Regions from separate parts of the Planococcus sp. SSTMD024 genome, predicted to be linked through region 4. Evidence: riboswitches for the same ligand, from Rfam matches in the RefSeq annotation. Region 4 holds a riboswitch; each other region holds the start of a gene.
The links. A riboswitch is a leader RNA that binds a small molecule or an ion and turns the genes downstream of it on or off. The one in region 4 is predicted to bind S-adenosylmethionine.
Positions count from the first base shown of each region.

Region 1 (7,366 bases), on a different contig from region 4:
TCAGCAGCTGCACTCAAAACGGATTCCAATGAAGCTTCGAAACGCAAATTCATCTCCCGTCTCAACAGATGCAATTTTTGGGCATGTTCTGGTTTCACCCCGGTAATGACCGCATCGATTCCCATGACCCCCAAGGTTTGCACGAGCGATTCCAAGTAACTGACGCCTTCTTGCGTCACCGTTCCCATTGCCGTCAAATCGACGACAACCGTCTCGGCCTCATATTCATAGATGCGCGTGACAATAAACGGGCGAATCGCTTCAACTTTTTTCGCATCCAAATTGCCGAACAAGGGAATGAGCACATAGGCTCCGCCGATTGCGATGCACGGGGCGGAAAGTTCGCGCACTTTCTCCAGCAGAGCATCCGACCGTTCTTTTTCCTTGAGCAATTCGTAATCTGTTTCTTTCAAGCGGCCCCTCAAGCGAATTAACTGCGCCATGCTGGCAGCCATTTGTTCATCTTTTGGCACCAACACGAGATTCAGCAAAAAATCGCTGTCCCAGCGGTAGTGGACATCTGCCAAAAAAAAGCCCGCCGCTGTGATGAAATTCAATTCGACAGGTTTTTTGCCGTCGCGTTGTTTCAACAAGCGTTCCGCTTTCGGCCTGCTGCCTTCATCAAGCAATTCAAAAAAGGTTTCCGGTTTGCCGAAGAGCTGTTCGGCCTCCAGGGATTGGTCGACGACCGCAAAGCTATTGTTCAATTGAAAAGCCGGAAGCGGCCATTCAGCCAGTGGAGAGCGTGTCATCGTTCGGCCCCTTTCCCGTGCGGATCCATTCCCTGAGCGCACCGAGTTCCCGAACGACCACCGCTCCTTTTACATGCAAATCCGCAAAGCTCGACAAAGTGACGGCCCTGCCACCAATGAGAACGGCTGGATTTGAGTCCACCTTAGAGAATGCTTCCGCGTAGGTTTTTAACACCGGCAAGCGGTGTGCAAGGGCCCCTGACAGGGCAACAACATCCGGCTGCCAGTCACCAGCCAATTCGAGAGCTGAATCGAGCGGCAAATTCGGCCCCATATAGCGGACATCATAACCTTCATCACGGAACATGGCCGCGACCATCTTGAGCCCGATGTAATGCTCTTCGCCTTCTGGGCCAAAGATCATCGCTTTTTTGCGGCCATCCTTATCTTTATTGCGTAGTTCCGTAGCGGACAAGACAAAATCGCAAACGGCGGTTGCCAAATGCTCTTCTGCCACCGAAATCTCATTTTGTTCCCATAATTCGCCGATGCGGTACATCGCCGGCGTCAAGAGTTCGCCGTAAAGCTGTTCATGTGAATGGCTTTCCAGGAAATCCTGGACGTATTTCAAAGCTTCCTCTTCCTCCCCTTGGAGAAAAAGATCCGAAAGCTGTGTTGACTCGTTCATTTGATCAGCTCCTTTTATGTGGAGGGAGCTCCAATAACCGGACTGCGCGATCGAGGCAGCCCCGCATGAAATCTCCTTGCGTTGTTTCCGTATAGCGCGGCACGATTTCGATAAGCCGCCTGAAATTATCGATGATGAGCGCAGTTTCCACGTTGCGGCTTACGAGCACCGTCTCGAGCCAGATGGCATAATCGAGAAAGGATTGTTCGCTCTGCAGCTCCCAAGCCGTTTCGAGATAATCCAAGTGATGATGATTGTCCTTGACGGTATGTTCATATCCCCTATCGCCGAAACGCTCCCATAAATTCGGGTACGCTTCGTAAATGCCGTCTGCCGTGTCGGTTGCGATTTGCTGTTTCTGCTCCAGGTTCATTCGGCCACCACTTCGTATTGATGGACTTTCGGGACGATTCCCGCGAGTTCCTGGTCTGGGTAGTTCTTCTCCAGGTCATGGATTTCCTTGAACTCCTGGCTCTTGACCCAGTTCATGTATGCCTGTTTGGACTGCCATTCCAGGTGGACGGTCAGTTCGTGGCGCTTTTTCGTGTTCTGGATCAACCGGAATGAAGTGAAGCCTTCCGCCTGGTCCACGCGCCGTGAACGTTTTCGGTATATTTCTATGACGTCTTGCACTTTGTCTACCGGTACACTGACGGTCGATGTGACGATGTACATAATTTCAGAACCCCTTTGCAACTGGCCTTGCGGCGGCCAGGCATGATAAAAGTATACCTCAGCATACCATTTCAGCCTCCGAAATAAAAGTGAGCGCCTTTTCTGGAATCGCAAGAGTATTTTCAATATTCCGCTTGTATTTCTTAAGCGATTGCCGTATGATGGAAAACATCAACCAACCACAACTATATAAAATGATTCTTATCTAGAGAGATGGAGGGATTTGGCCCTGTGAAGTCTCAGCAACCGGACGAGTTTGTCACGGTGCTAATTCCAATAGGCGTAGCCTAGTAGATGAGGAGATGGCATATACAGCAGGGGCTTTCTTCTTATCATAGAAGAACGCCCCTGCTTTTTGATTTTGAAAGGATGAGGATCATGACACAACATAGTTTAGAAACGCGCCTGGTGCAGCTGGGCAATCGCAGCGACGAACGGACCGGGGCGGTCAATCCCCCGATTTACCTTTCTACCGCCTATGAACACGAAGGCCTTGGCAAATCCACGGGCTACGACTATACGCGGACAAAAAATCCGACACGCCAGCTGCTTGAAGAAGGAATCGCAAACTTAGAAGGCGGCGATGCAGGATTTGCGTGCAGCTCCGGCATGGCCGCGATCCAATTGGTCCTCTCTCTGTTCCGCCCGAACGATGAAATTTTGCTTCCTGAGGATATTTACGGGGGCACATACCGATTGCTGGAACAATATGAAGAAAAATACCATATCCGTCCCGTATACGATTCCTTCATCGATCCAAAGACGGTTGAAGCGAAAATCAATGCCAATACGAAAGCGATTTTCATCGAAACGCCGACCAACCCGCTGATGCAGGAGATCGATTTGGAAATATACGCCCAACTGGCGAAGCGCCATAATTTGCTGTTGATTGTCGACAACACCTTCCTGACGCCTTTCTTGCAGCAGCCGCTCGCAATCGGCGCTGATATCGTGCTGCACAGCGCAACCAAATACATCGGCGGCCATAACGATGTACTTGCCGGGCTTGTCGCCGCAAAAGGCAAGACTTTATGCGAAGAGCTTTTCAACGCCCACAACTCGGCTGGCGCTGTGCTGTCGCCGCTCGATTCCTGGCTGTTGATCCGCGGCTTGAAAACTTTGCCGCTTCGCATGCGCCAGCACGAAGCGAATGCCAAGGAACTCGCCCGCTTCCTTGAAACGCAAGAGACCGTGACAGACGTGCTGTATCCGGGAAAAGGCGGCATGCTGTCGTTCCGCCTGCGTGAAGAACAATGGATCGGGGAATTCCTCGAGAGCCTATCGCTCATCACGTTCGCCGAAAGCCTCGGCGGTGTGGAAAGTTTCATCACCTATCCTGCGACGCAGACCCATGCCGATATGCCGGTCGCGGAACGCACGGCGCGCGGCGTCTGTAACCGCCTGCTCCGCTTCTCGGTAGGCGTAGAGCAGGCAGAAGATTTGATTGCTGATTTATCGCAAGCCCTGGCCAAACTGGAAAAGGAGGTCGTTTCCCATGAGTGAACGACGCGAGACGAAATTGATCCATTCCGCAGGCATCGATCCATTAACAGGCGCAGTCAATGTGCCGATTTATTTATCATCGACTTTCCACCAGGAAAGCATCGATTCGTTCGGCCCATTTGATTACAGCCGCTCCGGCAACCCGACGCGCAAATCACTTGAGGAAACGATCGCCAAACTTGAAGGCGGCGCACGGGGCTTGGCCTTTTCTTCCGGCATGGCGGCCATTTCATCGGCATTCATGCTGTTGAAAGCCGGCGACCATGTGCTCGTTTCAGAAGACGTGTACGGCGGCACTTACCGCTTCATCACGGAAGTGCTGGAAAAATTCAAAGTCGATTACACATTCGTCGACATGACCGACCTTGGCGAAGTGGCCGCGGCTTTCCTGCCGAATACGAAAGTGGTTTACATCGAAACCCCTTCCAATCCCGTCATGAAAATCACCGATATCGAAATGGCCGCCAAACTGGCAAAGGCGAATGACGCGATGACGTTTGTCGATAACACGTTCATGACACCGCTTTACCAGAATCCGCTTGAACTCGGCGCGGATATCGTGCTTCACAGCGCGACGAAGTTCCTGTCTGGCCATAGCGATATCACAGCTGGGCTGGCGGTGACAAAAGATGCCGGCCTCGGGGAACAATTGGCCTTCATCCAAAACACATTCGGCTCTGTGCTCGGCGCACAGGACTCTTATACATTGATTCAAGGCATCAAAACGCTCGGCGCCCGCACGAAACAATCCGGCGAGACGACCGCACGCATTGCGGAATATTTGCATAGGCATCCGCTTGTCGAGGAAGTCTATTATCCGGGCTTTTCGTTCCATCCCGGAAACCCAATCCATAGCCGCCAGGCAAGCCATGCAGGCTGTGTGCTGTCGTTCCGCCTGGCGGATAAAGACGCAGCCCGCATTCTTGTGGATACTTTGGAGATCCCGGTATTTGCTGTCAGCCTTGGCGCCGTCGAATCGATCCTGTCCTATCCGGCTACCATGTCCCATGCGGCCATGCCCCCCGCTGAACGTGAAAAACGCGGCATCACCGATGGGCTTCTGCGTTTCTCTGCAGGGCTCGAGCATCCCGATGACTTAATCAACGACTTCAGCCAGGCGCTCGAAAAAATTGCCATCGCCAAAGGACTCAGCGTCGCTGATTGATTGTGCTCATTAAAAAAGACTGTCCCCCTCGTCATCTAACTGACGAAGCCGGACAGTCTTTTTTTTATGCCTTTTCATCCTGCAGCCACGAAACCTAAGAAAGCCTGAATTCCAGGGGGAGGGGAATTCAGGCTTTCTTCTATTTATTATAAGACAATCTGCTGGGCAGGCTCTTTGAGCGATACTTTGGCAACGCCCGTTTCTTCGGCAGCCCTAGCGACTGCTTCAGCGACCGCCTGTGCAACGCGCGGGTCGAACGGCTTCGGTATCACATAATCCTCGTGAAGTTCATGGGTGGCGATCAAGGCGGCAATTGCTTCAACTGCCGCGATTTTCATCGCGTCGTTAATGTCGCTCGCCTGTACATCGAGTGCGCCCCGGAACAATCCAGGGAATGCCAATACGTTATTGACCTGGTTGGCGAAATCGGAACGCCCTGTCCCGATGACCCGGGCACCGGCCGATTTCGCGGCTTGCGGCAAGATTTCAGGATTCGGGTTCGCCATCGCAAAGATGACCGGATCTTCATTCATCGAACGCACCATGCTTTCCGTCAATGCGCCTTCTGCCGACACGCCGACAAAGACGTCGGCACCGGCGATGACATCCGCCAAATGCCCTTGTTCCATCTGGTAATTGCTCATTTCCGCCACTTCCGCCTTGAACGGGTTCATGCCATTCGGGCGGCCATTATAAATCGCGCCTTTCGTGTCGCACATGACAATATGGCCGAACCCGAATTTCGCCAGCAATTTGACAATGGCGATGCCCGCTGCACCAGCGCCGTTGACGACCACTTTCACATCTTCCACTTCCTTTTCAACGAGCTTCAAGGAATTGATGAGGCCGGCCAGCGTGACAATCGCAGTGCCGTGCTGGTCGTCGTGGAATACGGGAATGTTCATTTCCTGTTTCAAACGCTGTTCCACGATGAAGCAAGTCGGGGCGGCAATGTCCTCCAAATTAACGCCGCCAAATCCCGGTTCGAGCAATTTGACGGTCCGGATGATTTCTTCAGCATCCGTCGTATCGAGGCAGACCGGGAATGCATCCACACCGGCAAATTCCTTGAACAATAAAGCCTTCCCTTCCATGACCGGAAGCGCTGCTTGCGGGCCGATATTGCCGAGCCCGAGCACAGCGGTGCCGTCCGTAATGACCGCGACCGTATTGCCTTTCATCGTGTAGTCATGCACTTTGCTTGGATCGGCATGAATTTCACGGCACGGTGCCGCTACGCCAGGAGAATAGGCGAGGCTCAAATCCCTTTCGTTTTCCACAGCCACTTTTGAACGAATCTCCAATTTCCCTTGATGCCTTTTATGCAAGTTCAGCGAATCGTTTTTCAAATCGGTCATTTGCCTCATCTCCCTTTTGATTATAATTGTTTATTATATCGCCTCCTCGCTTAATTGAAAGACTTTTCTTGCAATTCTGATTAATTTCAGACTTTAGGCTGATAGAGAAAGAGTGAAGTCCCATACCTTATTTCCGTAGCCTCGTTGTTGACACCGAATATTTTCCCCGGTAACCCGCGCTGATAATCGCGATATGGTCCACACTAATCCTCAATTTTTTAAAAAATAATTAAACAGCCCCTATACAGCCGAAAAAGCCCGCTGCTTGAGCGGGCTTTCCAGCAAATTCATTTGTTCACTTCCTGGTTTCAGCAAGTTTGATGGATGCGAGTGTGGATGTGATCGCCATCTCATCGGGATCATCGACACTTCCACGGAATTCACGTTTTATTTCACCATAGCCTTCGACGAAATAATTACGATAGACTGAACCATCTTCTTCTTCAATCGTTTCGAGCATGAATACGTTATCGAAATTTTGGTATGGCGTCTCTAAAGTGGCGCCTGTTTCGACAACCGTCGCATCACCGATTTCCTGGCCTTCTTCGATCGGGAATTCCAGATAGGTCGAAATCACCTCCAAGGCTTCCAATTCTTCAAAGCTGGCCGTGTATTCATCGTAGAACTCCCCTTCCTGCTTAACGAGCTCGATGCGGTCATCATGCAAGCGGAAAACTTTAAGAACGACAGTTCCGCCGTTGTCTTCATAAGTTGCGACATGATTCGCTTCCATATAATCGGTTTTCAGCGTAAACTCGGCAAATTCATTGCCATATCCCTCAAATCTAGCAGTAGACCCATCTTCAAGGAAGTAATCATATGGATCGACAGCGGCCTCTTCGCTATCATGGCTATCTCCGCTGGTGGTTTCCGCTGGCGTTTCTTCCGATACCTCTTCTTCAACAGCCTCTTCCTGCACTGCTTCTTCTGCAGGTTCCTCCGTTGCCATTTCTTGCGTTCCACAGCCAGCTACTGCAAGAACAAGTGCCAGCCCTCCCAAACCAAAGCGATAATTCATCAACTCTCCTCCTTTTATAAATAAGTGCTTACCATATTAATTTTACCGAATATTCAGTTATTAATAAACGAAAAAAGGTATTTTTGTTCCAACTCGGTCAAAGATGGAGCGAATTATGGTAAATCGGTTTCAGGTGGATATCGTATTCTTTCCGCACTTCGTTCAAATCATAAATATGTCCCCGAAATTCCGGGTCTTCGAGTTTTTCAATCTGTTCATGCACAAGATCGGCAAAATAGACGCCGACGGCTACGCCTTTTGGATATT
Region 1 is NZ_JBGGNS010000022.1:1,082,373-1,089,738, reverse strand. It holds gene AB9R92_RS14045 (STAS domain-containing protein) at 1-752, opposite strand, end outside; gene AB9R92_RS14040 (cobalamin B12-binding domain-containing protein) at 730-1,380, opposite strand; gene AB9R92_RS14035 (hypothetical protein) at 1,385-1,753, opposite strand; gene AB9R92_RS14030 (antibiotic biosynthesis monooxygenase family protein) at 1,750-2,055, opposite strand; SAM riboswitch class I at 2,254-2,356, shown strand; gene AB9R92_RS14025 (methionine biosynthesis PLP-dependent protein) at 2,434-3,558, shown strand; gene AB9R92_RS14020 (aminotransferase class I/II-fold pyridoxal phosphate-dependent enzyme) at 3,551-4,723, shown strand; gene ystJ (NADP-dependent malic enzyme) at 4,870-6,081, opposite strand; gene AB9R92_RS14010 (hypothetical protein) at 6,377-7,099, opposite strand; gene AB9R92_RS14005 (hypothetical protein) at 7,197-7,366, opposite strand, start outside.
Region 1: linked by a shared signal. The riboswitch ahead of AB9R92_RS14025 (methionine biosynthesis PLP-dependent protein) and the one ahead of AB9R92_RS08085 (5-methyltetrahydropteroyltriglutamate--homocysteine S-methyltransferase) in region 4 are both predicted to bind S-adenosylmethionine.

Region 2 (7,366 bases), 140 kb from region 4:
CCAAAAAGCCCGTTTCAGCGACCGGTTGACCTTTCACATCGACTTGGATCCAGCGGCCTTGGTATATCAAATGCCGAGCCTGACGCTTCAGCCGCTCATCGAAAATGCCGTAATCCATGGGATTGAGCCGAAAGAAGACGACGGCGAAATCTGGTTCCGCATCAAAGAAGAAGACCAGCACATACGGGTGGAAATTGAAGACAACGGCCAAGGCATGGACGAACATAAAATCGAACAGCTATTAACAGGCGGCATCGACCCACAAGAAGGGCATGCAACGGGCATCGGCTTTGCCAATGTCGCGAAAAGGCTGCAGCTGTTCTACGGCAGCGACGATGTCATCAAAATCGAAAGCATGCCGCAGTGTGGAACGAAAATCGTTTTGAAATTGCCGAAAGTAACGGAGGTTGAAAGCTATGTTTAAGCTCCTGCTCGTAGACGATGAACCGATGGAACGTGAAGGGATGAAAGCGATCCTGGAGCGGTCATTCGAGGAAATAGAGATCAAGCAAGCGAAAAATGGCAAACAGGCAGTGGAAATTGCAGCTGACTGGCAGCCGGATATTATCTTCATGGACATCATGATGCCGGTCATGACGGGCTTGGAGGCGATCGAACAAATTCGCGGGACCGACCCGGAAGTCGAATTTGTCATGATGACAGCATTCGATACTTTTGGCTACGCCCAGCGAGCGATCAAATTGGGCGTGAAAGATTATTTGCTGAAACCAAGCAAAGCGGCAGAAATCGTGGCCATCGCGGAGAAGTTGTTCAGTCATTTGAAAAAGAAAGCACAGCAATCAGCGCAACGCGAGCAGCAACAAAGCGCCTTGCAAAAAGCGATGGCCATCGTGGAGATGGATATCGTTACGCAATTATTGTTCGATCAAGTCCAGGACATGCACATCGATTTGCTGGTAGACATGAAAGGAACCGAGCCATCCAACGAGAAATTCGTCATGACGATCGCCGTCCCAAAAGGCGTGGAGCAACTATGCCGCGATATTAAACGGGACATCAGCGAAACTTCTCATATTTGGGCGGGCCCTTGTTATGACTGGCAATTGCCGCTCATCGTCTTCCGCGATCCTGCTCATTCATACCGCTCCCAGGCGATCACGCTTGCGAATCGGATTTTGGCAGCATCCGGCAAGCGGGAGCAATGCTTTGTCGGGATTGGGCCGGTGTGCGATTCTTTGGAGCAGGTGCGGGATTCCTACCAGAAATCATTGATCGCCATGATGGATTTAGCGGTTCCTTCGCGCTACCGTTTTTATTCGGCAGACTTAGAACCTATCCGCACACATGACCCCGCGCTCATCAAGCAGCAGGAAAAGAGAATGGCTGATTGTGTCCGGACTGGCGATTGGGAAGCGGTCGAAGATATCGTAAACGGATTGATCCGGCAATCGGAGCAGACAGGCGAAAATGTCCTCAGAACCCAGCAGCGTTCGCTTGAATTATTATGGCTTTCCAGCCGGATCATGGAGGAATCCGGAATCGAGACGGAAGCGCCTTATTATGCGATCCCGGCACAAGACTATCGCCAATTGATGTTAGAAACCTCGGATTTGATAAAGGCTTTGAAGCAGCATTACACCATGCATTTCAGCCGTGTGGAATTCGACAAGATCCATAAAATCAAGCAATTCATCATGGAGCATTCCCATGAAGACATTTCACTCGAAGTGCTGGCGAAGAAAGTGGATTTGAGCCCCATCTATATCAGCAAATTGTTCAAAGAAAAACTCGGCATCAATTACATCGACTTTTTGACGGAATGCCGGATGGGAAAAGCCAAGAAACTGCTCGCCGACCCGGAAATCAGCTTGAAAACGATTGCCCTGGAAGTCGGTTACCACGAACCCAATTATTTCAGCAAAGTGTTTAAGAAAATGCACGAGCAGTCCCCGACTGAATACCGTTTGAACCTGCTGAATTCAGGCCGCACGCAAGGAATCAGCACATGAAGCGGTTGCTAAGGGGATTGTTGCTGATGAGTACGGGCGTTTGGCTGGCAGCGTGCCAGGAAGACGCTAAGCTGCCCGAAAAAAGTGTGTTCAAGGAAGACGACAAGGCACAAGACGAGGAACCGCTGAAAATCGGCTTTGCAATGGACACCTTGAAAGAAGAGCGCTGGCTGAAAGACCGAGAATTGTTCGAACAAGCGATTGAATCGCGCGGATTGGAAGTGGAGATTGCCGCAGCGAATGGGGACGACGCGCTGCAGATCGCCCAAGCCGAAGAGATGATCCAACAAGGCATCGACTTACTCGTCATCGTGCCGCATAACGCAGAAGCGACCGCAGCGATTGTCCATAAAGCGCACGGGGCAGGCATCAAAGTCATCGCTTACGACCGGCTCGTGAAAAATGCGGAAATCGATTTATACGTCTCCTTTGACAATGAAAAGGTGGGGGAGCTGCAAGCCGAGAAAATGCTGGAATTGGTTCCAGAAGGCAATTACGTCTACATCGGCGGCGCCCCGACAGACAATAACGCCCATCTTTTGAAAAAAGGCGTGTTTGATGTGCTGCAGCCGGCAATCGAACGCGGCGACATCAACATCATTTATGATGAGTGGACTGAAGATTGGGCGCCGGAACAAGCTTTTGCGCATATGTCGCAGGCGCTCGACATCAACGGCAACCAAATAGATGCGGTTATCGCGGCAAATGACGCGACCGCCGGCGGGGCGGTCGAGGCGCTTGCGCAACAAGGGCTTGCCGGGTCCGTCCCGGTCGCAGGGCAGGATGCCGAACTGGCAGCTGTGCAGCGGATTGTCGACGGCACACAATCGATGACCGTCTATAAACCGATCCAGCAATTGTCCGAACGTGTCGCAGCGCTTGCTGTCGAATTGGCGGAAGGGAACGAAATCGGACCGACCGTCAGCATCAACAACGGAAAAAGCGAAGTGCCGTCTGTGTTGCTTGAACCAGTTGCCGTCAACGACGATAATATTCAAGATACGCTCATTGCGGACGGGTTTCATCGTGCAGAAGACGTTTACCGCAAAGACTGAAAACTGGAACTGCCTGCCAGCAGCGTCTTGGCGGATAATTTTCATTCTGCAGAAGAACTGGACGGGCTGGAATGACACCAGCTGTTTGAATCTGTAAGAGCAAGCGTAAATGCCGCTACCCGGTTGAATGGGAAGCGGCATTTTTCGGTGGCGAAAGCCGGACGATCGAAAAAATCTAAAAAGAATTTTAAATATTCGGTTGACTTCTCTATTTCCTAGTATTAAGATAGGGATTAATTTAATAATCTTATCCAGAGAAGCCGAGGGACTGGCCCGATGACGCTTCAGCAACCCCTGATATCAATCAGGAAGGTGCTACTTCCAGCAAGGAGAGATTCCTTGGGAGATAAGAGAGCGGACCCGACCATTCAAATAGCCCTCTTTTCTCGTTTTCAGAGAAAAGAGGGCTATTTTTATTTTCTACAGAGGGCTGCGGAAATTGCGATTTCAAAAGGAGGAATTTGACGATGACGAAGAAACGGATTTATTTGAACGCTTTTGAGATGGTGTGCGCAGGCGGGCACCAGTCGCCGGGGTTGTGGCTGCATGAGGACGACCGGTCGCATACGTATAAGGACAGCGAATATTGGATCGAACTTGCGAAACTATTGGAAAAAGGCAGATTTGACGCGGTGTTTTTGGCCGATGTGCTCGGAACCTACGATGTCTACGGCGGCACGCGCGATGCCGCATTACGCAATGCGGTGCAGACGCCGGTCAATGATCCGCTACTGGTCGTGCCGCTCATGTCATCAGTGACGGAGCATTTGAGTTTCGGGGTCACGGCTTCTGTCAGCCACGAACATCCGTACACCTTCGCACGGCGCATGTCGACACTCGACCATCTGACAAAAGGGCGCATCGGCTGGAACGTTGTCACTTCCTATTTGAAAAGTGCTGCAGTGAATATCGGGCTCGATGACCAAATGAGCCACGACGAACGCTATGAATTCGCGGCCGAGTATTTGGACGTCTGCTACAAGTTATGGGAAGGCAGCTGGGAAGACGGCGCGGTCGTCCGTGATCAAAAATCGAAAGTCTATACCGACCCGGCGAAAGTCCATGACATCCGCCACGAAGGCAAATACTTCAAAGTGCCGGGCGCGCATTTATCCGAACCGTCGCCGCAGCGCACGCCGGTATTGTTCCAGGCAGGCGCTTCGCCGCGCGGCCGTGAGTTCGCCTCGAAGCACGCCGAATCGGTGTTTACGGCAGGGCCAACGATTCCGGTGGTGAAAAAAGGCGTCGACGCACTCCGTGAACGCATCAAAGCGAATGGCCGAAACCCGGAAGATGTGTTGGTGTACACAACCTTCACCGCGATTGTCGGCAAGACCGAAGAAGAAGCGCAAGAGAAATACGAAACCTTGAAAAGCCATGTCAGCTACGAAGGCGCACTCGCGCTGCTCAGCGGCTGGACCGGCATCGACTTTTCCGGATACGAGCCGGAAGATACGCTCGAATACATCCAAAGCAACGCGATGCAATCGGCGGTGGAAGTGTTCACGCGCGCCGATCCGGATCGAAAATGGACGATCGGCGAACTCGCGACATTTGTCGGCATCGGCGGAAGAGGGCCGGTCGCAGTCGGCACGCCGGAGCAAGTGGCGGACGAAGTGGAGCGCTGGAGAGATGAAACCGGAGTCGACGGCTTTAACTTGGCGTATACGCTCGCACCCGGAAGCTTCGAAGACTTTGTCGAACTGGTCGTTCCGGTCTTGCAGGAACGCGGGCTCGTGCAGAAAGAATACGCAGACGGCACATACCGTGAGAAAGTCTACGGCAAAGGCCAAGCGCACTTGAAAGACAATCATCCGGGCAGAACGTTCAAGCAATTGCACGAAACAGTTAACAACTAGAAGGGGGAATGAGGATGCTGACAGCTTACTGGATCGCCGTCGCCGTCTTTTGGATCGCGGGGCTGACTTTATGGAACAAACTCTATCCAAAACCGAAACCAAAAGGAGGCGAACAGAATGGGGGATGATACAACTTGGCTATTGCCGCTGATTGCTTTGATGCTCGTCGGCTATTTCGCCTTGACGACATGGCTCGGGAAAAAAGGCAAAGCCCACAGCGGATCGATGAAAGGCTTTGCGATCGCGAAAGGCAAAGTCAATCCGGCGGTTGTTGGCATGAGTTTCGGCGCCTCTTACGCCAGTGCCAACCTGTTTCTCGGCGTGCCGGGCTGGGCGTATACATACGGCTTGTCGACTTTGTGGTATACGATCGGCTGCTTTGGGGTCACATGGCTCGGGCTGTTGTTGTTCACGAAAGCTTTCTGGCGCTACGGGCAGAAAAATGGCGGCAGCCTGACGATCCCGCAGTGGCTCGGCAACCGCTACAACAGCAAAGCCTTGCGCGTCCTCGTCGCCTTATTGGTGCTGTTCAATATTTATTACATTGTCGGGCAGAACGTCGGACTCGCGACGATGTTCGAGACGGTCATCGGCATTCCGTATTTATGGGGCATCGCAATCGGCGTCGTCATCACCGTCGTCTACGTGAGCCTCGGCGGCGCGTTCGCGCAAATTGTCAGCGACGGCATCCAAGGGGCAACGATGGCGGTCGTGTCGCTATTGTTATTCATCTCATTATTATGGACGATCGGCGGCGGATGGAATGTGTTCGGCACGCTGCAATCGGAACTTCGCGCGATCGACCCGGCACTTGTTTCGCCGCTGTCGACTGGCGGGCCGTTCTATAGCGGTTTCGCGATCTTGAGCATCCAGTGGCTGCTGTTTTCATTCGTGCTATTGCCTCATTTGATGAATAAAGTGCTGACGGTCGAAAAAGAACAAGACTTGCGAACCTTCACTTTATCCGCCGGCGTCTCCTTGTTCACCTTATCGATCTTCTCGGTGTTCGCCGGACTCGCCGCGCGCATCATCTTGCCGGGGCTCGCGTCGGCTGATAGCGCCATTCCGGCGTATATCATGGAAGCTTTCCCGGTGGTCATCGTTGCGCTGCTCGTCATGGGCTTGATTTCCGCGATCCTGTCAACGACCGACAGCCTGTACCTTGGCATCACCAACAGCATCGGCAACGATTTGTTCAAAGTGCTGGCAGTGCCGGTTCTCTATAAAAACAAGAATTTGACGGAGCAGGAACTTGATGCCAAAGTGCTGAAAGCGTCGAAAGTGTCGCTGGTCTTTATCGGCCTCGTGTCGCTTTATATGTCGATCAACCGGCCGGAATCCTTGGCGCTTTTGACGAACTTCGGGACCTCCGCGATCATCAGCGGCATTGCAGCCCCGATCAGCCTCGGCTACTTCTGGAAGCACGCCAATAAATCCGGCGCCATCGCTTCCGTCGTCAGCGGTGCCGGCTGCTATATGATCTTGACCGGCACCGGTGTCATCGAGCACGTTTTCCAGGCGATGTTCTTCAGTTCGATCCTCGGCTTCACGTCGATGATCACGGTGAGCCTGCTTGCCGAAACTTTGAGAAAGCGCGAAAAGACTTCGCAGGAAGCAGTTCGTGGATTGTAAAGAGAAAGCCTCGAAATCATTCGGGGCTTTTTCCTATGCTGCCAATCTTCAGAGAAAATTCATAAATCCAAATGCGCCGCTCTTGTTTCTTGCGTGCAAATGAAATAGGCTGAAAAGAGTTGTTGCAATAATTGAGTTGACCTAACAAGAAAGAAGGAATCTTACCTATGAAGAAGACTTTGGTTTTATTAAGTGCATTACTGGTTTTGCCGATGACAGCGCATGCGCATTCGGTGCTTGAATCGTCCACTCCGGCAGAAGGCGCGGTTGTGGCTGAGCCGATTGAACAAGTGGTGCTCGATTTCAGCGCCGGCATCGAACAGGGCAGTGGCATGACGATGACGATGGACGGTACCGCTGTGGATTTCAGTGAAGTGGCTGTAATGGAAGACCAATTGGTCGGGACGCCGGCGCAGGAACTGGAAGACGGTTCGTATGTCGTGGAATATGACGTGCTGAGCGAAGATGGCCACCCAATCCAAGGGTCACTTGCTTTTGAATTGCAGGCAGGCGAGGAAGAAGCGGCGCAAGAAGAGCCGGCTGAAGAAGAAACGGTTGAACCGGAAGCTGATGAAACGGAAACAACGGAAGCAGCAGAGATGGAAGAGGCAGCCGCGAGCGGTTCGGAAGTTCCTTCAGAAGAAGGCGGTTCCAGCATGACCTTGATCATCGCGGGCCTCGCCATTATCCTGTTGGTCGCTGCCGTTGTGTTAATGCGTAGAAAACGATGAGTTGGTTGATCGCACTGTCGGATTTTTTTCTTTATGTGGTGTTGGTGTTTCTGGCAGGGGATGTTGTCTTGCGCTGCGTCAAATCGGAGAAAAAGCCGCTTGTTGAGGTTCCGAAAAAA
Region 2 is NZ_JBGGNS010000021.1:345,467-352,832, reverse strand. It holds gene AB9R92_RS08720 (sensor histidine kinase) at 1-424, shown strand, start outside; gene AB9R92_RS08715 (response regulator transcription factor) at 417-1,970, shown strand; gene xylF (D-xylose ABC transporter substrate-binding protein) at 1,997-3,025, shown strand; SAM riboswitch class I at 3,270-3,378, shown strand; gene AB9R92_RS08705 (LLM class flavin-dependent oxidoreductase) at 3,493-4,884, shown strand; gene AB9R92_RS08700 (sodium:solute symporter family transporter) at 5,002-6,516, shown strand; gene AB9R92_RS08695 (copper resistance protein CopC) at 6,684-7,247, shown strand; gene AB9R92_RS08690 (copper resistance D family protein) at 7,244-7,366, shown strand, end outside.
Region 2: linked by a shared signal. The riboswitch ahead of AB9R92_RS08705 (LLM class flavin-dependent oxidoreductase) and the one ahead of AB9R92_RS08085 (5-methyltetrahydropteroyltriglutamate--homocysteine S-methyltransferase) in region 4 are both predicted to bind S-adenosylmethionine.

Region 3 (7,366 bases), on a different contig from region 4:
GCTTCCGACAACGACTGGTTGGAAACGCATTTTCCGCGGTTCGTGGCCGTTGTTCGCCGCAGCGATCGCGCTTGCGGTATTGAACGCACTGACCTTGATGACGCGCGGCACGCCGTGGGGCATCACGTCCGCATTCGCATTATGGGGATCAAAAATTGCCGGATTCTTCGGCGTGGACGTCGCAAGCTGGGGCTACTGGCAAGGCGCAAATGCCGCGATGCTCGAATCGTCCACTTTCGCCGATTCCACCACGGTGTTGAACTTCGGGGTCATTCTCGGTGCATTTCTCGCATCCGCAGCTGGCGGCTTGTTCAAGTTCACCAAAATCACCATGGGCAATTTCTGGGCATCCGTTGTCGGCGGCTTGTTGATGGGCTACGGGGCGCGGCTCGCGTTCGGCTGCAACATCGGCGCGTATTTCGGCGGCATCGCTTCATTTAGCCTGCACGGCTATATTTGGGGCATTCTCGCACTCGCCGGTACGTTTTTCGCACTTTACTTGCGGCCCTTGTTCGGCCTGTCTGTCCCGAAATCCAACGATTCGGTGTGCTAGAGGTTTTAATCGCTTAACGATAAAAAAGGAGGCTCCCTGTCACAGGGAGCCTCCTTTTACATTTACATGACGACCGATAATGAGTCCCGCAAATTCGCTGTTCATTATCGGTCAGCTAGCCGCCCAAGTGCCCGATTAGCTGAATCCGCAAGGGCCCTGATTCCCGCTCACTGGTTGACTGGCGCACGGTTTTTCAGTTCCCTGCGTAAAATCTTGCCGCTGATTTTTGTTTTCGGCAATTCCTCGATCACTTCGATCTCGCGCGGTGCGGCATGGGCGGACAGTTTCGAACGCACAAACAAGCGAATGTCTTCGATTACTTCATCGCTGACCGTATAGCCGCTGTTGAGCACGATAAATGCTTTGACGATTTCTCCCCGCAGCGCATCGGGCTTGCCGATCACGCCCGCTTCTGCGACCGCTTCGTGTTCGAGCAATTTGCTCTCCACTTCAAACGGTCCGATGCGCTCACCTGAGGAATTGATCATGTCGTCACTGCGCCCTTGGAAAAAGATGTAGCCGTCTTCGTCTTGGATCGCCAAATCGCCGGATAAGTACCAGCCGTCAAATTGGAAATACGACCGGTATTTGGCCTCGTTTTGCCACACTTCCCGCATGATGCCCGGCCACGGGGTGCGGATTGCCAAATGGCCGATCTCCCCGTTTGGCAGCGCCTCGCCTTGGTCGTTCAGGATGCTGACTGATATGCCGGGGAACGGGCGCCCCATGGAACCTGGCTTGATGACTGCAGCCGGCAAATTGACGATCAGCTGGGCGCCGGTTTCGGTCATCCACCACGTATCGTGGATGCGCAGGCCCAATTGCTCGCTTCCCCAATAGATCACTTCGGGGTTCAACGGTTCACCGACGCTCAGGATGTGGCGCAGCGAACGGAGGTCGTAGCGCGCCAAGACCTCAGCCCCCGCTGATTTCAGCATGCGGAACGCGGTCGGCGCACTGTACCAAACCGTGACCTTTGCCCGCTCGATGGTGGCGTACCAGGAATCGGCATCAAAACGCCCGCCGTTGACGACGATGGTGGCGCGGTTCAGCCACGGGGCGAAGATCGCATAGACGGTGCCCGTTACCCAGCCCGGATGCGCCGTGCACCAATAGACATCGTCTTCTTTCAAATCGAGCACCCAGTGGCCGGTCTGGTATTGATGGATCATCGCGCGGTGTGCATGGATGATGCCTTTCGGTTTGCCGGTCGAGCCGCTCGTGTAATGGATGTTGAGCGGGTGTTCCAAGTCGACCCATTCAGTTGAAAAACCGCTGTCAGTGGTTTGTTCTGACAGCTCCGTCAAGGAAATTTCCCCTGCTCGGCAGCGATCGGATCCGGCGGTGATGAAAATCTTTTCCAGAGACGGCAACTCATCCCGTGGAATGCGCACGGCAAGCGCCGGGTCGGTGATGATAAAGCGCCCACTGCAGTCTTGTACGCGGTCGCGCACCGCTTCTTCCATGAACGCCTCGAACAACGGGCCGGCGATGGCGCCGAGTTTTATCACTGCGAGCATACTGATATAGCAATCGGCATTTTTCGGCAGGAAAATAAAGACGATGTCGCCCCGGCGGACGCCTTCACTTCGAAGGGCTGCCGCGACGTGGTCGGTTTGTCTTTTCACTTCGTCGAACGTCCAGTGCTCCTCGTGTTCACCATTGATGTAATGAAGGGCCGTTTTGCTGCCGTAGCCGTCCTCGACGTGCCGGTCGATGCATTCATGGGCCATGTTGACTTTTCCTGTCTCGCTCCAGGTAAATTGCCGTTCCACTTGCTGCCAGGAAAAAGATCGCCGCCCTTGGTCATAGTCCGGCAAGTTCGGCTCGTTCCCTGGTTGAAAACGTGGTGCCAATGGTTGATTGCTCATCTGTTGTGCCTCCTTTTGTCTATAGAAAAAACCCCGCTCATCGAAAGAAGAGGGGATTCGGTCCTCAACTTATCTTTCAGCCTCGCGGACTGCAGGAAGGAGCACCTGTGCAAGCATTGCTTGCCGGTTGCTGGGTTTCATCGGGCCTGATCCCTCCACCACTCGTGATAAGAAGTGTTGCTATGTAATTGAAAAACGAATGTCCAAAACAAAAACAGACCTCCACGAGAGAAGGTCTGTTGTGCCTTCTCTTATCTGCCAGACGCATTCGCCTGTTGGAAGGAGCACCTGTGCAAGTAAGACTTGCCGGTTGCCGGGCTTCACAGGGCCAATTCCCTCCGCCGCTCTCGATAAGATGATGGTTGTCTATGAAATTCGCTATGTCGACAATGGTACGGGAGCACTTCCGGGATGTCAACAACTTCTTCCAAATAACTTGAAATATTCCTTGTTTTCCGACTTTTTAAATAGGCATTCCCTTTTAGGTTCGTGGCACCAGCCGCCGCTTGAAAAAAGGATTTTCTCAATTGTTGCGGAATGGCCCATCTCATTAAAACCATTACCGGGAATATACTGACCTTTTTCTTGATTATTGCTATACTCAAGAGACTTTAATGAAAAGTGCAGGTGTTCATGATTCAACCGTATTTGATCCAAACCATTGATTCGCTCGACCCAAGAGTTTCTCATGCCTCCCCCGTGCCGCTCCATCGCCATCAGCAGACCGCAGAGCTGGTGTGGATGGAAAGCGGCACGGGGGAAGTCGCGCTCGCCGATCAGCGGCTGGCGCTGTCACCTGGCGATCTGCTGTTGATCCCGACAGGCTGTTGGCATCGTTTCGACCGTGCCGATGGGCGCATCAGAACACTGATTGGCCCCCCCGCCTCTAACATGTCTTCGGTTCGATTCATGAAGGCGGAAAGCCCGCAGTTTATCGCTTCACTGTTTGCGGAACTCGAGCGTGAAATTCAATCGGCTGCGTCCTCTGGCAGCAAATGCCAAAAAATAGTGGAACTGTTGTGGATGGAATGCGGCATCACGCAACTTTCGGCATCTGCCCTGCCCACGGATTCTTTCCGATTGCTTCACCTCTTGCATGAATTGGAGGAAGACTGCCACTTGCCGTTTTCCCTATCCGCTACCGCCGCCCGGTTCGGCCTTAGCAAATTCCACTTCAGCCGCCTGTTTAAAGAACGCTGCACACAAACACCGCTTCAGTTCGTCATCGGCTGCCGCCTGGACTGCGCGCAGCAGTTATTGCGTGCGACTGGAGAGGAAGTGGCAGCCATCGCCGCCCGGTGCGGCTACAAGAGCGCTACGCAGTTTCACGCGGCGTTCACACGCCATAGCGGCATGACCCCGCGGTGTTACCGCCTGCATCAAACGGACGGCGTGTAATGCCATTCAAAGGAGACCACTCATGACGATCGAATTCATCTACCGCTCATTGGAATTTTCAGCGCTCCTGCTACTTAATATTGCCATCGGCGCGTTCGGTTTCATTCCGAGCCTCCTCATCACCCCGGTCAACCTGGATCGTTTTGGACTGGCCGGCGGCAGCGTATTGTCCGTCAGCGGAGAAATCATCGGGGCGCTCTTCGGCTTTTGGCTCTACCGTTACGGCGCCAAGCACATGCCGCCCGCTTGGCAGCAACTGCGGTGGTTTCGGTTTTTCCTGCGCCAACAGAATGCCGCTGTATTTTGGGCGGTCATCGCGTTTCGCTTGCTGCCATTTGCCCCGTCCGGCGCCGTCACGGCGGGAGCCGCGCTGACCCGGATTTCGACGCCCGCTTTTTTTGCGGCGAGTTCGATTGGCAAGCTGCCGGCAGTGGCCGTTGAAATTGCCGTCGCGTTCGGGCTGACTTTGTGGCTGCCCCGCTCCGTGCTGTATGCCGTGATCATGGCTTTACTGGTGATGGTCGTTACGGCCGCCATCCTCCGAAAGCGCAGCACGCCGAAAACCGATGCGCACTAAAAAAGCGAGAGAATCCCTTGTGAGGATCTCTCGCTTTTTGCTGTTCGTTAATTGACTTTCTTGCCGCCGCCCCAATACATTTCACGCAATTGGAACTTCTGCAGCTTGCCCGTCGCCGTCTTCGGCAAAGCTTCCACGAAGTCGACCGATTTCGGCACTTTAAAGCGCGACATGTGCTCCCGCGTATAGTCGAGGATTTCCTGTTCGGTCACTTCCGCGCCGTTGTGCAAGACAATGATTGCTTTTGGCACTTCGCCCCATTTCTCGTCCGGCACGGCAATGACCGCGACTTCCGCGATTGCCGGATGCTTATACAGCACGCCTTCGATTTCGGTGGACGAAATGTTTTCACCGCCCGAGATGATCATGTCCTTGATGCGGTCCTGGATTTCGATAAAGCCGTCCGGATGCGTCACGGCGAGGTCACCCGTATAGAACCAGCCATCGCGGATCGCTTCGGCGGTTTTTTCCGGATCTTTGTAATAGCCTGCCATGACGACGTTGCCCCGCGTCACAATTTCCCCGAGTTCCTTGCCGTTCCAGGCGACTTCTTTTCCGTCTTCCTGGCTGACGACTTTTGTTTCGCCGTTAAAGGCCAGTTCAATGCCTTGGCGCGCCTTGATGCTCGCCTGCTGCTCCGCATCCAGCTCATCGAATTCGTTTTTCCATTCGCAATACAAAATGAACGGCGAAGTCTCGGTCAGCCCATAGACGTGCATCATGTTGAGGCCGAGCGTCTGCTGGGCTTTGGCGATAAGTGCCGCAGCGGGCGGCGCGCCGGCCGTGCCCATGCGAATTTTGGTCTTCAATTCAATGTCTTTCGCTTTCGGTTCATTGACCAGCATGTTGACGACCGTCGGCGCGCCGCACAACGAGGTGATGCCGTGGCTTTCGAACAAATCGAGGATGAGCGGCGGGTCAACTTTTCTTAAGCACACATGCGTGGCACCTGCTGCTGTGATCGCCCACACACCGCCCCAGCCGTTTGTGTGGAACATCGGCAAGGTATGCAAATAGACATCGTCGAATTTAATCTCCAAATGATGCAGGAAGTTTGCACCGTTCAAATAATTCGTCCGGTGTGTCTGCATGACGCCTTTCGGGTTCGACGTCGTGCCGCTTGTGTAATTCAGCGACAGCATCTGGTTTTCATCGAGTTCCACAACAGGCAATTGCTCTTCGTCTGTGACGGCTCCGATAAATTCCTCGTAGCCGATGCCCGGAAGGTTCGTCTCATGCCCTTCAGCCGGTGCGATGATGTATTTGTCGATCGGCAAGTCGCCTTGGATCTCTTCGATGATCTTGGCGTATTCCGCATCGACAATCAGCATCTTCGCGTCACTGTGTTTGATGATATAACCCAAGTCTTTCGCGGACAGCCGGTAATTTAGCGGCACGATAACCGCACCGAGCGGCGGAATACCGTAGAACGCCTCGAGCATGTAATGGGTATTCGGCAGCATCACGGCGACATGGTCTTGTTCCTGGATGCCTGCATTATGTAAGGCAATTCCCAACTGGTCGGAGCGGCGGGCAAACTCCTTATACGTGAAGCGCTTGTCTCCGTCGATGACGGCTACCTTGTCCGGGTAATACTTGACTGCGCGTCGTTTCCAGTCCAGCGGTGTCAATGGTACGATCATTTCCAAAACCCCTCTCGTGTCTCTTGTATCCAACTGTTATATATCAAGTATAGAAAGGCGCACACGGGCTGTCAACGGAAGTTTCGGAATTGGCGGAAAAATGAAACAATACATTTTTTGTGTTATAGCACAATTCCATCCACCGTCAAGAAATGGCTGTTCCACCAGCGGCTACCGAATTCAAGGCAAGCGGCAGGCATTCAGCACTGCGTCTTGTGTTTCGTTGGGGCGTAGTCTTGTGCCAGCAGCGCCAAGTAATCGATATCTTCGTAGGCGCCGTCCATGAAAAACTCTTGTTTAAAACGCCCTTCAAAGGCCATGCCCGCTTTTTCAAGCACCCGCCTCGACGCAGGGTTGCGCACGAGACAGCGGCCGAACACGCGGTTCAGGCCGTGTTCGGTGAATGCCTGGTCCAACACTTTTTGGCACGCTTCTGTCGCATAGCCCTGCCCCCACTCGGTGGGGTCGATAAAATAGCCGATTTCCCCTGAACGGTGGGCCTTTGAAATGGAGACCAATCCGCAGTTGCCGATGTAGCGGGCGGGTTGGTCTTTTGTGTAGACCGCGTATTCAAAGGCATGGCCGATGTCAAAGCTTTTTTGGACATAGTTGAGCCACCCGTCGAGTTGCTTTCTCGGATACGGATGCGGAATCATCAGCATCATTTCGGCAATTTCCCGTTTTTTAACCACGGCGTAAACCCTATCCGCCATGTCCGCTTGATAAGGCTTCAACCAGAGCCGTTCGGTTTCCAGTATCATCACGCATGCCTCCTGTTTGGTGATCCAGATTGGCCCTGGTACTGCCAAAAAGAATACAGCTAACGAGTTATTCGGTTAATATTCTGAATAAATTTATAGTGAATAGGCCATAATGCAATAAAAAGGCGTTGAATGATTTATTCATTCAACGCCTTTCGTCTTATTCGGCAGCGGGCACTAAGTAAGCTGCCGTGACGGCGCCGTCTGTTGCTTCGTCAACGATAAACGAACCATTCGAATAGCGGTCGACTGCTTTCAACCGGCCCGGTGCAATCGGAATGCGCAAGCCTTTGGCCGTTTCGAGCAGAATCTCTTCTTTTCCGGTCGTGCCGATGACGGCAACGACGCGGTGGGGATTGGATTTCAATTCCCGCAGCATGATGACGCCGCGTTTGGCGCGGCTGCCGCTTTCAAATTCACTAAGTTTCATTTTCTTTGCGGCCCCGCGCTGCGTCGCGAGCACGAGATCGGGCTGCTGTTTCGCATCAATCATGACCGCAGACACCGCTTCGTCGCCTTCTTTCAAGTTCAAGCCTTTGACGCCAGACGTCCGGAGCCCTGTT
Region 3 is NZ_JBGGNS010000019.1:4,832-12,197, forward strand. It holds gene AB9R92_RS03845 (YeeE/YedE family protein) at 1-553, shown strand, start outside; gene acsA (acetate--CoA ligase) at 721-2,424, opposite strand; SAM riboswitch class I at 2,491-2,598, opposite strand; SAM riboswitch class I at 2,673-2,781, opposite strand; gene AB9R92_RS03855 (helix-turn-helix domain-containing protein) at 3,058-3,822, shown strand; gene AB9R92_RS03860 (TVP38/TMEM64 family protein) at 3,845-4,399, shown strand; gene AB9R92_RS03865 (long-chain-fatty-acid--CoA ligase) at 4,447-6,042, opposite strand; gene AB9R92_RS03870 (GNAT family N-acetyltransferase) at 6,243-6,803, opposite strand; gene parC (DNA topoisomerase IV subunit A) at 6,964-7,366, opposite strand, start outside.
Region 3: linked by a shared signal. The riboswitch ahead of acsA (acetate--CoA ligase) and the one ahead of AB9R92_RS08085 (5-methyltetrahydropteroyltriglutamate--homocysteine S-methyltransferase) in region 4 are both predicted to bind S-adenosylmethionine.

Region 4 (7,366 bases):
ACTCATTAAAAATGAAAGCAGGCAGTTGATTCGAGTACAAGGCATCTCGGTGACACTAGCCACCTTCAAAGTGAATGGGTCGAATGACTATCCGCAGAAAGAAGCTAGTATAGGTGGTATGATTGATCATGAACGAAGCGAAAACTTTGTAAGGTGGTTTCCGAGATATACAGCCTGGGTTTTATGTATAATTAAAGCGCGGTAAGAGAAGAGGGAGTTGGTTTTATGACGAAAAGCAAAATGACAACAAAAGCGGCTGTCTCAACGGCGGTGCTCGCGTTGGCTATTACCATCATGCCGGCAGGAAATGTTTTTAGCACTTTCGAATTTGGCGTGATTCAAGCAGAGGCATCAACAGCAACTCATGTGGCGAAGGGCAATGTGAACCTCCGCACGAACGGTTCGTTAAAAGATAAAATCGTATTGCAAATTCCGAAGGGCGGAAAAGTGGAATACATTTCGGGGAGCGGGATCTGGTACAAAGTGAAGTATGGCACGAAAACAGGTTATGTTCATTCCGACTACCTAGCAAAAGTCGAGAAAGCAGCACTAGAAACACCAAAGGCAAGCCCGGCCACGCATTTTGCGAAAAGCAACGTGAACCTTCGTACAGGGGCTTCGACAAAACACAAAATCGTTTTGCAGATTCCAAAAAACGGAAAAGTTTCGTATATCTCCAAAAGCGGCATCTGGTACAAAGTGAAGTATGGCACGAAAACAGGTTATGTTCACTCGGACTACCTAACGAAAATTGGGGAAGCAGCACCATCGAAATACCCGGCTCCTTCGACGGACACACCAGGCAAATACGTGGACGACATCCTGATCGTGAACAAAAAGTACGCGTTGCCTTCAACTTACAATCCTGGAGTCAATGCGACGGCCAAAAAAGCATTGGACGCCATGATTGCTGAGGCAAAGAAACAGAGCGTCACATTAAAAATCACGAGTTCATATCGTTCTTATTCGTATCAAGACACCTTGTATAATAACTATGTGAAAAAGCACGGCAAAGCAAAAGCTGACCGATTCAGCGCACGTCCTGGGCATTCTGAACACCAGACTGGATTAGCGTTCGATTTAGGCGGAGTTAATCAAGCCCACTGGTTTGAAGAGTCGTTTGCGAACACCAAAGAAGGAAAATGGCTGGCTTCAAACGCTCATAAATACGGTTTCCACTTGCGCTACCAAAAAGGCAAGGAAGACATCACAGGCTACATGTTTGAGCCGTGGCACTTCCGTTATATTGGCGAGGATAACGCTACTAAAATCAAAGCTACTGGAAAAACGCTTGAAGAGTACTTCAATATTCCAGGGAAATAAACGGAGAAAAAAGAGTCTCGTAGGAGGCTCTTTTCTTATGGATACAATCAATTAAAATATCGACATAAAAATGCATGAAGACCCTCCATATTCTCAGGGGGTCTTCATGTTTTTCTGCTTAAATTGTGTGGCACACAGGGACGAGTTCAGGCATATCCAACAGACAAACTCCGCCATATCAATGTTCTCATTCATCTCCAGATGGTTGAATTGTGTCAAACACAGGGACAGGTACGGAAATATGCCGGAATTTCGCAACGTCGAACAAGCCGCGGTCAGTCAGTTTCAGGTGGGGAATGACCGGCAGCGACAGAAACGACAAGGTCAGAAACGCGTTGAAATAAGTCGGCGCGCCGATCCGCAGCAGGCTTTCATCGAGTGTCTTGAGTTGCTCGTAAACGGCGGTGAACGGTTGGGTGGACATCAAGCCGGCAATCGGAAGCGACAAGCTCGCCAAGACTTGGCCGTTCTGGACGACGGCGAGCCCGCCTTGCAATTCTTGGAGTGCATTAATTGCCGCCAACATGTCCTCATCGTTTGTCCCGACCACAATCACATTATGGGAGTCGTGCGCCACGGTTGTCGCGATGGCGCCATTTTGAAGTCCCAGCCCTTTGACAATACCGAGGCCGATATTGCCGGTCGCGCGGTGGCGTTCGATGACGGCGATTTTCAAATGGCCGCTTTCCGGATTCGAAACAAACATGCCGTCGGCGACTGGCACTTCTTCGATTAAATGCTCGGTGATCAATTTGTTCGGGTTGATGCCGATGACATGGGCGCTTGCATTCGCCCCCATTGAAATTTGCAAACTCTCTACGGACAGCTCGGCAATGCGCACCGTCTCCCGCACCGGCGAGCTGTCGCTGTCTGCATTCATAGGACCCATGTAGCGTCCGTCTTTCGCTGCCAATTGCCCGGCCTTGTAAACTTCCGCAATCGTGAAGTCTTGCAAATTATCGAGCAGGATAAAATCCGCATCGTAGCCAGGAGCGATGGCGCCTTTTTGGTGCAGCCCGAAACATTGGGCGGCGTTGAGGGTCGCCATCGAAATGGCGGTGATGGGGTTGATTCCGTAGCGGATTGCCGTCCGGACGTTGTAATCGACGCTGCCTTCTTCGATGAGATCATCGAGATGCTTATCGTCGGTGCAGAACAAGCAGCGCTGCGCGTTTTGTTCGGTCACGCCTTCAAGCAGCGCGTGGAGATCTTTGGCGACCGAACCTTCGCGCAGCATGACATACAGGCCGCGTTCGATGCGCGCCGTCATTTCTTCTTTCGTCACGCATTCGTGATCCGTCAAGATGCCGGTGGTGCCGTAGACATTGATGTCGTTATCGGTGAGGCCTGCTGTGTGGCCGTCAATCTGCCGGCTCAGCAGCAGTTTATCGAGCATCGCTTCGTCTCCTTGCAGAACTGCAGGAAAATCCATCACTTCCGCCAAGCCGAGCACTTGGTTGCGCTTGAGAAAAGGCCGTAAATCGTCGGCAGAAAGCTGTGCGCCCGCATTCTCGAAAGATGTCGCCGGGACGCAGGACGGCAGCATCATTTTAATATCGAGCATGGCCAGCTCTGCATCTTTCAGCATGAATTCAAGCCCGGCCGTTCCGCTGACATTGGCGATTTCATGCGGGTCGGTGATAACGGTCGTCACGCCATGCGGCAGAACGACTTGCGAAAATTGCTGAGGTGTCACCATCGACGATTCGATATGGACGTGGGCATCGATCAAACCGGGAGCGATGAACTTGCCTGTGGCATCGATTTCCTCAATGCCTTCGTAGTTGCCGATTCCGACAATGACGCCGTCGCTGATCGCGACATCTCCGGTCGTCAAGGTTTTCGTGAAGACATTAACGATCGAGGCATGGCGGATGACCAGGTCTGCTTTTTTCTGCTTGTTGGCAACATCGATTCTATTTTTCAGTTGGGCTTTTTTCATGGCTACTCACGCTCCTTTGTCTGCTCGCTTGGGGATTGAATGCTAGTTAAGTTTTGCCTTATTTTACAGCAGAGCGAACGGAAGCTCTAGCGCTAGAGAGAAAAATATCCGCCGGTGTCCCTGTGTGCCACACAATTCAGGTCACAGAAAACGCATGGGCAGTGGAAAAGGGTGTGAAACCGTCCCTGTGTCCGGCACAATTCCGGGCTTCATTTTCATTGAGCATCAGCTTGAATTAAATTAAATATTGAAAATTCAGAATTGTTTCCTTATAATGATTGTGAATGAAATCTACTCAGGGTTTACAGGAAGATATCAATGAGGAGGAGATCGTGAATGGGACGGTTGGATGGAAAAGTTGCCATTATAACTGGGGGAGCTAGGGGGATGGGGGCATCCCATGCCAAAAGATTTTTAGAAGAAGGCGCCAAGGTCATGATTACCGATATTTTGGAAAAAGAAGGCGAAGCGATGGCAAATGAACTTGGCGGGAACATCCAATTTATGAAACATGATGTCACGAAAGGTTCGGAGTGGGAAAAGGTAGTGGCAGAAACGGAATCCGCTTTTGGCCCTGTCAGCATTCTGGTGAATAACGCGGGTATCGTCTACGTGAAGCCAATGGATGAACTAACAGAAGAGGATTACCGGAAAGTCATTGATATCAATCAAGTATCGGTATTTTTAGGTATGAAACATGTTCATAAGTCCATGTCCAAAGCAAAAAATGGCTCTATCATCAATATTTCATCCGTTAGTGGTCTGAGAGGAAGCAAAGGAACTATGGCGTACGATGCTTCGAAGTTTGCGGTTAGGGGCATGACGAAAACGGCAGCAGTCGAATTGGGTGCGGAGGGAATCCGCGTCAACTCCATTCATCCAGGGATCATTGAAACGCCGATGATCATACAGGAAGATACCAAAGAGACAGTGAGGGAACTTGCCAAAGCCATCCCTTTAAAGCGCACCGCCCAGCCAGAGGAAGTGAGCAATTTGGTGGTGTATTTGGCTTCGGATGAAGCCAGCTATTCCACCGGTTCCGAATTTGTGATCGATGGCGGCATGACGGCCAAGTTATGAGTGGTGTCCCTGTGTGCCACACAATTCGAACAGCTGAAACCGCATAGTGCGTGACGTAGGATATAAAACTGTCCCTGTGCACCACACAATTCCAAGCAAAAAGGCAAGCGCGATTTTTCGCGCTTGCCTGTTTTAATTTACTCTCCAAAAATCTCTTCAGAAACTTCCACGATGTACCGCAGTTTGTCCCATTGCTGCTCTTCGGTGAGGAGATTGCCGTGATGCGTCGAAGCGAATCCGCATTGCGGGCTGATGCACAACTGCTCGAGCGGCACGTATTTTGCGGCTTCTGCGACGCGTGCTTTGATCGCTTGTTTGTCTTCGAGCTCGCCGTTTTTTGAAGTGAAGACGCCGAGCACGACTTTCGGTCCGCCGTCTGGAATGTGCTCGAGTGGCTGGAAGCTGCCGGAGCGGTCGTCGTCGTATTCCAGGAAGAAGCCGTCGACTTTTTCTTTGGCGAACAAAGTCGGCGCGATCAATGCGTAGCTGCCTTCGAAGGCCCAGTCGGATTGATAATTGCCGCGACACAGGTGAGTCGTCACGGCAAGGTCTTCCGGTTTGCCTTCCAACACGCCGTTTGCGACGCGAAGCGCCAAGTCGATCAAATAGTCGCGGTTGTATTTGCCGTCGTTGAACGGGATGTCGGGCGATGACAGCCCTGCGATATAGACATCGTCGATCTGGATATAGCGCGCACCGGCGTCATAAAACGCCTTGAAAGCGTCGCGGTAAGCTTGGATGACATCTTTCGCGTAGTCTTCCAAATCCGGGTAGATGGCTTCGTCGCGGATGCCTTGGTTGAAAAATTGGTTTGGGCTTGGGATCGTCAGTTTCGGAACCGCGCGGCCGCCGACGATTTCCTTGAATTCGATGAAATCGCTGAGGAACGGGTGGTTTTCGTTGAACGAGATCTTGCCGGTATTGCGGACGTCGTAAGCTTCGGTTTCGACGTTTTTAAACTGATAGCCTTTTTCCGGCGTGTAGCCTTCAAAGCCGTTGATATGCGCCATGAAATCGGTATGCCAGAACGTGCGGCGGAATTCGCCGTCTGTCACCGCTTTGAGGCCGACTTCGATTTGCTTGTCGACGATGCGCTTGATTTCCGTCGTCTCGATTTCCCGCAGCTGTTCCGCGGTGATGGCGCCTTCTTTGAACTGCTTGCGCGCCTCGTGAATGCTGTCGGGACGCAGCAAGCTGCCAACATGGTCCGCCTTGAATGGGGCAGTTGTCAGTTTTAGGTTTGTTTGAATAGTTGAATGGGTCATGAGGAATTCCTTCTTTCTGTTTTAAGTGTAGGTGGTAGAAATAAAAAAAACGGGGCTTTCTTCGATAAGAAGAAAGCCCCGTTGATGGAAAATGCATTCTTCTTATCTTCTAGGCTTGCGCCTATTGGAATTAGCACCTTGTCCTGAATCAGGGCGGTTGCTGAGACTTCACAGGGCCAAATCCCTCCGTCTCTCTTGATAAGAAATCGATTATTAAGTTAGTTGCTGGTTGATGTTGTTCACATTAAACCAATCTTCGGACAATTGCAAGGGAATTGGGAATTATTTTTTGTCCCTGTGCACCACACAATTCGAGTAGTGCCCCATGCAGGATAAGTGAATAAGAAATACCTTCAAATCAGGATCAGTAATATTCCTTCTGTATTTTCATGCCTTCAGGTAAATAGTCATAATTGTGCCGTACACAGGGACAGCTACAATTCACAACGGTTTCCGGCTCTCAATGGTCAAAAACAGCCCGCCGTAATAGGATTCCACCTTCACGATTTCGAGCGGTGAGCGATTGACCAAATCGAGCGTATCGCGGTCCAAATGGCACCCGTCGCATAGCTTTTTCCAGACGGGTGTCAAAAATTCCTGGGATTTGCCTATAAGCGGCTGGTCCATTTTGACATGTTCGAACATGAGAATCCGGGCACCGGGTTTGCTAACCCGATAGACTTCTTCGAGCGCTTTGGCTGGGTCTGGAATCGTGCAAAAGACTAAAGTTGCGACGACGGTATCGAAGCTGTTATCGGCGAAGGGCAGTTTTTCAGCGACTGCTTCGTACGTATAGATCGGCGTCTTCGATTTTTGGATGCGCTTTTCTGCCTGTTTGCTCATTTCCGGATTCGGTTCGATGGCGTCTACCCGTTTGGCATGTTGGTAATAGCGGAAGTTTGCGCCTGTCCCGAAGCCGATTTCAAGCACGCGTCCAGTTGCTTGCTGGACGAGGTTTTTGCGGATTTTCTCAAAACGTGTTTTTTCCAGCGGCTTCATGGCAGTGTCGTATATTCGTGGCAGAAATCCAGCCATAGCGGTCAACTCCTGTCTTTTGGCTTGCCTGTCTTTATACCATTCCACTTTTCCCGTTCGATGTCCTGTTTACTCTTAAATTAAACAGGGCGCCTGTGATTATACAAAAACTATACAATATGCGTTTTTAAGCTTATTATGAAGGGAATAACAAGGATACCGGCTGCGTGTGGAAGAAATCGCCATACAGGCAATTTTGATGAAAAAAGATACATATTTCAATGAAAAAGGGGCGGAACATATATGGGGAAGGCGAAGAAATCCGTAATCGTGATCGGGGGCGGCCTTGGGGGCTTGTCGGCGGCGATTTCGTTGCAGCAAAAAGGTTACGAGGTGTCGTTATATGAAAAGAACGAGCATATCGGCGGAAAAGTGAACCGCTTGGAACGTGACGGCTTCGGTTTTGACCTGGGCCCGTCGATTTTGACGATGCCGCATATTTTCGACCGCCTGTTCCAAGCGAGCGGCAAGAACATGACGGATTATGTGCCGATGCAGCGCTTGGAACGCGAGTGGCGCTCGTTTTTCCCGGATGGCACGGTGATCGACTTGTATCATGACCTTCATTTGATGGAGCGGGCGAATCCGGCGTTGTCGAAAAAGGACATGAAGGAATATTACGCGCTATTGAAGTATGCGAAGCGGATTTACGAGACGACCGAGCGCAGCTATTTGAAAGAAGGATTCGAGTCGCCAAAAGAAGCGGTCGCTCAAAACGGCA
Region 4 is NZ_JBGGNS010000021.1:202,068-209,433, reverse strand. It holds gene AB9R92_RS08100 (D-alanyl-D-alanine carboxypeptidase family protein) at 226-1,323, shown strand; gene ade (adenine deaminase) at 1,511-3,265, opposite strand; gene AB9R92_RS08090 (SDR family NAD(P)-dependent oxidoreductase) at 3,602-4,345, shown strand; gene AB9R92_RS08085 (5-methyltetrahydropteroyltriglutamate--homocysteine S-methyltransferase) at 4,483-5,610, opposite strand; SAM riboswitch class I at 5,710-5,815, opposite strand; gene AB9R92_RS08080 (class I SAM-dependent methyltransferase) at 6,052-6,645, opposite strand; gene AB9R92_RS08075 (phytoene desaturase family protein) at 6,889-7,366, shown strand, end outside.